4 regions of the Aquamicrobium terrae genome follow, and region 1 is predicted to be linked to each of the others. Evidence: predicted binding sites of a transcription regulator. Region 1 holds the regulator's gene; each other region holds the start of a gene.
What was found. Region 1 encodes PhoB, which activates phosphate uptake and scavenging genes when phosphate is short. Its sites were predicted from a motif close to TGTCATNNANCTGTCAT; they were not measured.
Positions count from the first base shown of each region.

Region 2: the regulator PhoB is predicted to act here: its motif matches at 1,386-1,402, upstream of ACVCNR_RS08700 (YdcH family protein).
Region 3: the regulator PhoB is predicted to act here: its motif matches at 1,046-1,062, upstream of ACVCNR_RS13090 (alkaline phosphatase).
Region 4: the regulator PhoB is predicted to act here: its motif matches at 959-975, upstream of ugpB (sn-glycerol-3-phosphate ABC transporter substrate-binding protein UgpB).

Region 1 is NZ_JBRKLZ010000001.1:1,448,331-1,450,527, forward strand. Features, by position in the region: gene ACVCNR_RS07355 (ROK family protein) at 1-741, shown strand, start outside; gene phoB (phosphate regulon transcriptional regulator PhoB) at 720-1,409, opposite strand; gene phoU (phosphate signaling complex protein PhoU) at 1,430-2,137, opposite strand; gene pstB (phosphate ABC transporter ATP-binding protein PstB) at 2,172-2,197, opposite strand, start outside.
Region 2 is NZ_JBRKLZ010000001.1:1,723,466-1,725,662, forward strand. Features, by position in the region: gene ispG (flavodoxin-dependent (E)-4-hydroxy-3-methylbut-2-enyl-diphosphate synthase) at 1-675, opposite strand, end outside; gene ACVCNR_RS08700 (YdcH family protein) at 1,133-1,312, opposite strand; gene ACVCNR_RS08705 (YdcH family protein) at 1,568-1,771, shown strand; gene ACVCNR_RS08710 (M48 family metalloprotease) at 1,837-2,197, opposite strand, start outside.
Region 3 is NZ_JBRKLZ010000001.1:2,665,158-2,667,354, forward strand. Features, by position in the region: gene ACVCNR_RS13085 (ABC transporter permease) at 1-741, opposite strand, end outside; TPP riboswitch at 862-964, opposite strand; gene ACVCNR_RS13090 (alkaline phosphatase) at 1,114-2,197, shown strand, end outside.
Region 4 is NZ_JBRKLZ010000001.1:1,800,722-1,802,918, reverse strand. Features, by position in the region: gene ugpB (sn-glycerol-3-phosphate ABC transporter substrate-binding protein UgpB) at 1-892, opposite strand, end outside; gene tlpA (thiol:disulfide interchange protein TlpA) at 1,028-1,711, opposite strand; gene argH (argininosuccinate lyase) at 1,744-2,197, shown strand, end outside.

The sequences.
Region 1 (2,197 bases):
CACACCGACATCCCCTTCACCGACCTGCTCGAAGCCGAGTTCTCCGTGCCGGTGACGGTGGAGAACGACTCCAACATGATGGCCGAGGCGTTGCGCTGGCGCGACCCCCAACGCTATCGCGACGACTTCATCGCCATCCTGCTGTCGCACGGCATCGGCATGGGGCTGGTGCTGAAGGGGGCGATGTTCACCGGCACCCATTCGTCCGGCGTCGAGTTCGGCCATATGGTCCACCGCCCCGACGGGGCGCTCTGCCGCTGCGGCCGGCGCGGCTGCATCGAGGCCTATGCCGGCAGCTACGCCATCTGGCGCAACGCCAGCGGCCACGACGAGAGCGAGGAGCCGCGCGGCGACATAGACGAGGCGGAAATGCGGGCGCTGGCCGACGCCGCCCGCGCGCAGGACGGGCCCGAGCGCCAGGCCTTCCGCATCGCCGGCGAGGCGCTGGGCTTCGGTCTCGGCAGCCTGTTCGCCCTCATCGACCCCGCCCCCGTGGCGCTGGTCGGACTGAACGCGGCCGCCTTCGACCTGATCGAGCCGGCGCTGCGCGAGGCGATCGCCAGGACCGCCGGCGGCCATCATTCGGGCTCGATCAGCTTCAGCATCGAGCCCGACCAGATCGCCCTGCTGCGCGAAGGCTGCGCCATGCGGGCGCTGACCCATGTCGACCACCAGATCTTCGCCTCGGGCAGGTCGGGCACGGAAGGCGCCGACTCGTCTCAGTCTTCCCTGATGGCGTAGCCCGAACCGCGCACGGTGCGGATGACATCCGGCATGCGACCGGTGTTGACGGCCTTGCGCAGCCGCCCGACATGCACGTCCACCGTGCGCTCGTCGATATAGATCGTCTCGCCCCAGACATTGTCGAGCAGTTGCCCGCGCGAGAACACCCGGCCGGGATGCTGCATCATGAATTCCAGCAGGCGGAATTCGGTGGGGCCGAGCTTGATCTCGCTCTTCTTGCGGTAGACGCGGTGCTGCTCGCGGTCGAGCACGATGTCGCCGACCTTGAGCACCGAGGACAGCACCTCGGGCTTGGCCCGGCGCAGCAGCGCCTTCACCCGCGCCACCAGCTCGGGCATGGAGAACGGCTTGACCAGATAGTCGTCGGCCCCGGTCGAGAGGCCGCGCACCCGGTCGCTCTCCTCGCCGCGCGCCGTCAGCATGATGATCGGCAGGCGCTCGGTCTGCTCGCGCATGCGCAGCCGCCGGCACAGTTCGATGCCGGAGATCGCCGGCACCATCCAGTCGAGCACCAGAAGATCGGGCACGTTTTCCTGCAACCGCAACTCGGCCTCGTCGCCGCGCGTGACGATCTCGACCTGATAGCCCTCGGCCTCGAGATTGTAGCGCAGGAGCACGCCCAGCGGCTCCTCATCCTCGACCACCATGATGCGGGGTGCGATCATGCCTCGTCTCCTCGAAACACTCAGGCCGCCGGCACTGGCACGCCGGTCTCGTCCTGCTTCGGCCGATGCGCCGGCAATTGCTCGCCGGTCAGCACATAATAGGCATTTTCGGCGATATTGGTCACATGGTCGCCGATCCGTTCCAGATTCTTGGCGCAGAACAGCAGATGCGTGCAGGCGGTGATGTTGCGCGCATCCTCCATCATATAGGTCAGCAATTCGCGGAACACCGACGTGTATTTGACGTCGATCAGTTCGTCCTCGTCGCGCAGCCGCACCAGTTCCTCAGGGTTGCGCGCGCCATACTGGTCGATCACGCCCTGCACCTGCTCCAGCACCAGTTCGGCCATGTCCTCGATGGAGCGGGCGAGGCCGCGCGGCATCGCCGACTTGCCCACGGCATCGACCCGCTTGGCGATGTTCTTGGCGAGGTCGCCGATCCGCTCCAGATCGCCGGCCATGCGGATGGCGCCGACCACGGCGCGCAGGTCCTGCGCCATCGGCTGGCGCTTGGCGATCAGCGTGATGGCGCGGTCGTCCAGGGTGCGCTGCAAGCTGTCCATGACGGCATCCTCGGAAACGACGCGCTGCGCCAGCGCCGTATCGGGAACGATCAGGCTCTGCGTCGCCTCGTCGACCATCGACCGCGCCAGACTGACCATGTCCCGCACCAGCCTTTCGATCTCCTGCAGATCGTCGTCGAAGGCGGTCACCGTATGGGCACCCATCATCCAATCCTCATCTGTTGGAACGCCAGCGCACTCAGCCGAAACGGCCGGTGATGTAGT
Region 2 (2,197 bases), 280 kb from region 1:
TGCAAGCTCGGCATAGACGGCGATCAGGTCCTGCACGCCGCTGACCTTGGCCGACAGGATGATGCGGTTGCGGCCGAGGCCGATTTCCTCTGCCATATGCGCCGACAGGATGGCCGATTGCACGATCGCCTCGCGCGTCACCTCCTGGGCGGTCATCGGAAAACCCTTGGCCTGGTTCTCGTTCATCAGCCGGGTCAGCAGTTCCTGGTCGAGCGAGCCCCAGTTGACGCCGATGCGCACCGGCTTGTCGTAGCGGATCGCCATCTCGACGATGTCGGCGAACTGCTTGTCCTTCTTGTCCTTGAAGCCGACATTGCCGGGATTGATGCGGTATTTGGCCAGCGCCTCGGCGCAGGCCGGATGATCGGCCAGCAGCTTGTGGCCGATATAGTGGAAGTCGCCGACCAGCGGCACGTCGATGCCGAGCCGCGCCAGCCGGTCGCGGATCTTCGGAACGGCGGCGGCGCTTTCATCGCGGTCCACGGTGATGCGCACAAGCTCGGAGCCGGCCCGGTGCAGCGCGGCAACCTGGGCGACGGTGCCGTCGATATCGGCGGTATCGGTGTTGGTCATCGACTGCACCACGACAGGTGCGTCGCCGCCGACCATGACGCCGCCGACATCGACGCCGACCGAAGCGCGGCGCGGGAACGGAGAGGAATAGTACCCGGTCATGCCCGGCTGCCTCTGATAGTATTCCTGGGCGTTGCGCATCCTGCCGGATACGTCAGAGGCCCTGCTGCATCAAATCTGCGTGCCGGATGCCGCGACGCGGGCGCATTGAGGCCGACCGACACGACGGACAGGCACGCGAAACTCCGCCATGAGGTGGAGGAGAGAGCCGGTCTTGTCAATGCCGCCGATGCGCCCAATGCCGGCCCCCATGTCGAATCATGTCCTTCGGCCGCGTCGCACGGCGTTCCGGAACTGCCTCATGAGCCTGGAATTTGGCGAAAAGCGGGAAATGCCAGCCGGCGGCAGTATGCCGCCGACAAGTCATTTGTCGCATCACCGGCCGCAGAGCATCGGGCCGAAAAGGGAAATCGGTTTCGGAGTTTCCGATGCTCGATCAAAGTGCCGGAGCGTTCCAGTGCATCCTGAAGGACGCATGACGCCCCAGGCCGGCGGGAAGTCAATGTGAGGTGGGTTGGGTCCTGAGTTTCTCAATCTCGTCCTTGATGGCCAGCTTGCGCCGCTTCAGATCCGCTATCTGGAGATCGTCCATGGAGGGGTGCTGCATGGCTGTATCGATCTGCCGTTCGATATCGCTATGCTTCCTCTGCAGCTCGTCAAGATGGGATGCAAGAGACATGATTGGTTCTCCCTTTCATGGTTTCCTCGACTGCAGCCGCCACCCCTGTCGCCTACATTGCCGGCCCACATGTGTGACGGCTGCATGACACTGTGCCATCAACCGAAGCGGTTGTCGAACGCATAAGCGTTGCATTCCACCTTGGACCAAAATGTGATAATGATTTGCCAGAGGGTGGTTTTCGGACCGCTCCCCGCCCGATCGGATACCCGCCGCGGCAGCGCTGCGGGCGTCGAAATTTACATATGGTAGGTAATGTCCGAGCAGGAACAGGCCGAGATTCGACTCGAATTCGCGCGTTTGAAGCAGGACCACGCCGATTTCGACGCCGCGATAAACGCCATGGTGGCGACGGGCTGCGATCCCTTGCAGATCCAGCGCATGAAGAAGAAGAAGCTGGCGCTGAAAGACAAGCTGCGTACGCTCGAAGACCGCATCATTCCCGACATCATCGCCTGAAAAAGCAGCCGGCGGCACGGCCGCCCTGAAGCCGGGCCAGTCCGCGCGCGGGGCCGCGCCGACACCTATCTGTCTGTGACGATCTTGACCTTGTCGCCGGCCGAAAGGGTCGCTCCCGGCGCCAGCGCGTTGAGCACCCTGAACAGGTCGAGCTTGCGGTCGACGCCGACCATCTGGGCGGCCAGCGTGCCCATGGTCTGGCCGGCCCGGACCGTGACGATGCGGATGCGCAGCGGCTTCAGCGCGTCCCGTTCCGCCTGGCTGAGAATGCGGAACGAGCCCCCCACCACGCCGGCCACGCTGTCCAGCGAGGTGCTGGCGGCGGGTGCCGCCGTGAGCAGCCGGTAGACCTGGCTGCCGGCGCGGATGACGGTGACGTCGAACTGCCAGCCTTCGGCACGCGCCCGCGCCGTGGCCGCCGGATTG
Region 3 (2,197 bases), 1.2 Mb from region 1:
GCCTTCGCGCGCCCAGGGCGTGAGAAGGGGGGCAAGGAGGTCGACGGCCCGCCGCAGCGCCAGCGCCAGCACGGCGATGACGGCCATGGCCGCGAACATGGTGTCGGTCTGCATGCGGGCGTTGGCCTGCACCATGACGAAGCCGAGCCCGGCCGAGGCGCCCACCCATTCGCCGATGACCGCGCCCAGTGGGGCAAGGGGTGCTGCGACCCGCAGGCCCGAAATCAGGGCGGGCAAGGCAAGCGGTACGCGCAGCAGGAACAGCGTCTGCCGGTGACTGGCCGGGGTGAGAGCGGCGGCATCGACGATTTCGTGCGGCGTGCGGCGCAGCCCGTCGGCAAAGGCGGACGCCACTGGAAAGAAGATGATGAGCGTGGTCATCACCACCTTGGAGGTCATCCCGAAGCCGAACCACAGCACCAGCAGCGGCGCGATGACGAAGACCGGGAAGGCTTGCAGCACCAGCACCATCGGCCAGACGGCGCGCCCGAGTCGCGGGAAGGTGGCGATGGCAAGCGCGGTGGCGATGCCGGCCGTCATGCCGGCCGCGAAACCGGCGGCGATCTCGGCCAGGGTCACCAGCGCGTTGTCGAGAAGATAAAGCGGCTGCCGCCGGAAAGCGGTCGCGACCTCGAGCGGCGTGGGCAATATGTAGCGCGGCGGGGCGAAGGCGATGACGATCGCCTGCCATGAAGCCACCAGCACAAGGGCGGTGCGCAGCGCTGCCGAGACAGCCGACATGGACGCCGGCCCCTAGAAGGGAAGCCGTGTCGGTGGGCGAGGCTCGTATTTCGAATGCATGGCGATCTCCCGACTTGTCATCATGGAGATCCAGGTGTGCGAAGAATTGGCAGGATTGCCCGAAGGCCCTCGTTCCGTTCCTACGCCGGCATAACCCGGATCAGGTTCAAGGGTCCGGCTCTTCGCCATCTCAGCGCCGTGCGGCGCCCCCCTCGGAATGGCGCCATCTATGTTGCAAGCCGGCTGTGCTGTCAAGCGAGGTCAATGGAACCGGAGCGGCTTTGTCATCGGCCTGTCTCAAAGCCGTCATCGCGCTGTAATGTGCCGGCCCTAGCAAGCGGGTCTCTTTCGACGTTCACGGAGAACACGACAATGCGCAGCCTGCTCGCCATCCTGACCGCAACGACCGTACTGGTGCCGGCCGTTGCCGGCGCGGCCACGGTCTACCCGCTCGACCGGGCGACGATCCTCAGCGCGTCGCCCTTCGACCTGAAGGTGGAGTTCGACGGCGTCGTCGCCGGCTCCGATGTCAGCGTCACCATCAACGGCAAGCCGGCTGCCGAAGTGTTCGGCAAGGAAGCCACTTTCATCGAGAAGGAAGACGGTGTCGAGGCTTCCGCCGTGCGCCTTGAAGGCGTGACGATTGCCGAGCCCGGCACCTACACGGTTGTCGCCAAGGCCGGCGACGAGGAAAAGACCGTGACCTGGGAGGTTTACGGCACCTCCGCCGAGCCCAGGGCGAAGAACGTCATCTTCCTGATCGCCGACGGTCTTTCGGTGGCGCATCGCACCGCCGCGCGCATCATGTCCAGGGGCATGACCGAGGGCAAGGCCAACGGCCGTCTCAACATGGACGACCTCGACCGCATGGCCTTCATCGGCACCTCGTCCACCGAGGCCGTCGCCACCGACAGCGCCAACACCATGTCGGCCTACATGACCGGCCACAAGAGCGCCGTGAACGCGCTGGGCGTCTATGCCGACCGCACCGCCGATCCGTTCGACGATCCGAAGGTCGAGACGCTGGTCGAGGCGCTGCGCCGCCAGACGTCCAAGTCGGTGGGCATCGTCACCACATCCGAGCTACAGGACGCGACGCCTGCCGCGCTCTTCGCCCACACCCGCCGCCGCGCCGAGAAGGCCGCCATCAACACCCAGATCTTCGATCTGAAGCCCGAGGTCATTCTCGGTGGTGGTTCGGCCTACTTCCTGCCGCAGTCGGTCGCCGGCTCGAAGCGCAAGGACGACATCGATCATATCGAGGGCTTCAAGGAAGCCGGCTATACGCTGGCCACCACCAGGGGCGCGCTTGAGGCTGCCGCCGGCTCCAACACCGGCAAGGTGCTCGGCCTCTTCCACACCGGCAACATGGACACCACGCTCGACCGCGAGTTCCTGAAGAAGGGCAGCGTCGAGAAATTCCCCGAGCAGCCCGGTCTGGTCGACATGACCAAAG
Region 4 (2,197 bases), 350 kb from region 1:
TGCCGTCGCTGTCATAGGGCAGTTGCCCGATGCCGTAGTTCATGCCCGCCTTGACGATGTCGCCGAGGCCGCCGGAGGATTCGGTCATGATGCCGCATTCGCCGGCGAGGAAGAGCTGCTTGGCTTCCGAGGTGCGGCCGCCATATTTGAAGGTGCCGTCCTTGGCGAGGTCGGCGATCGCCTGGAAATGGTTGACGAAGAGCGGCGCGTTGATCTTCAGCTCGACCTCGCCGCCGGCCAGGCCGTTCTCCTGGGTGCCGTAGGGCACGTTGTTCCAGGCCGCGAAATTCTCCAGATGGATCCAGGTCAGCCAGGTCGAGGTGTAGCCGCATTCGGCCGCGCCGCTGGTCTTGATCTTCTTCGCCGCTTCGAAAACCTCGTTCCAGGTCTTGGGCGGGTTGTTCACGTCGAGCCCGGCTTTCTCGAAGATGTCCTTGTTGTAGTAGAGGATCGGCGAGGAGGAGTTGTAGGGGAAGGACAGCATGGTGCCGTCGGGCTTGGAGTAATAGGCGACGATGCCCGGCAGATACTGGCTCTTGTCGAACTTCAGCCCGGCGCCTTCAAGCACCTCGGCCACCGGGCGGATGGCACCCTGCGCGGCCATCATGACGCCGGTGCCGACGTCGAAGACCTGGATGATGTCGGGCGCCTGTCCGGCGCGGAAGGCGGCGATGCCGGCGTTCAGCGCCTCGGGATAGGTTCCCTTGAACACCGGGACGACCTCGTAGTCGCTCTGGCTGGCGTTGAAGTCCTTGGCGATCTTGTCGACGACCTCGGCATTGGCGCCGGTCATGGCGTGCCACCAGCTTATCTGGGTGGCGGCAAGGGCACTGGCCGAGGAATACAGAGTGAGTGCAGTGGCGAAACCTGCTGCGATACCCAGAAGCTTCATCTTCTTCTCCCGATACTTCGTTGACCGAATGGAGTTAAGTTCCGCGGTCGGGAGTATGGGGCGAATATGACAGACAGACAACAGTTGCGTGTCGTTCCGATGAAAGCCGGTTAAGGATTATGGGGAAATCCAGCTTTACTTTACGTCACCTAGAGCGGCCTCGATAAACTTGAATGCATCCGGCGTGGACCATTCGGCGGGACCGTTCATATGGGCCAGAAGACAGCCCTCGTCATCGACCAGAACGGTGACCGGCAGGCCGAGGGCGAGGCCCTTCGACTTCAGATCGTTGAACACCCCCATTGTGTGGTCGCTGTAGTAGGCGAGGCTCGAGACCTTGATTTCGTCGAGGAAGGCCTTCGGCTTGTCGTCGTTGCCGGTGTCGACATTGATCGCCACGACTTCGAACCTGTCGCCCCCCATCTTCTGCTGAAGCTCGTCCAGCGCCGGCATTTCGGCGCGGCAGGGCGCGCACCATGTCGCCCACAGGTTGACGAGCACAGTTTTGCCGGCGTGTCCGGCAAGGGTAGCCGGCTTTCCATCGGGGTCGCTGAAGGCGAGGGCCGCCAGGGACTGCGGCGGATCGGCGGGCAGCATGGCGGCGACATGGCCGGTGGCGGCCGCCGCCACCGCCTTCGCCTTCCCGGCCTTGGCGGCGCAGACGCGATCCTGTCCGGCGACGGATGCCGTCGCGTCCGGTGCGTTGTTGCCAGGAAGGCCGCCGCTGACATATACCGCGAGCGCGCCGGCTGCGGCTCCGGCCACGAGGGCCGCCAGGATCAGGCGCGGGGTGGGAAAAAGTTTTCTGCCGTCTGCCATTTTATCAACTGCTCCGGACACGGGTTATAGCGATGAGCGACAAGAAGGCCAGCAACCAGATGTGGGGCGGACGATTTGCCTCGGGTCCCGCCGCGATCATGGAAGCGATCAACGCCTCCATCGGCTATGACCGCAAGCTCTACGCGCAGGATATAAGGGGCTCGCTCGCCCACAGCGAGATGCTGGCCAAGACCGGCATCATCTCGACCGACGACAGCAAGAAGATCGCCGATGGCCTCGAGACCATCCTCAAGGAGATCGAGGACGGCAAGTTCGCCTTTTCCACCAAGCTCGAAGACATCCACATGAACATCGAGGCGCGGCTGGCCGAGCTGATCGGCCCGGCCGCCGGGCGCCTGCACACGGCGCGCTCGCGCAACGATCAGGTGGCGGTCGATTTCCGGCTGTGGGTGAAGGACGAATTCCACCGCGTCGCCGAGGCGCTGAAAGGCCTGATCGCGGCCTTCGTGGAGCGCGCCGAAGAGC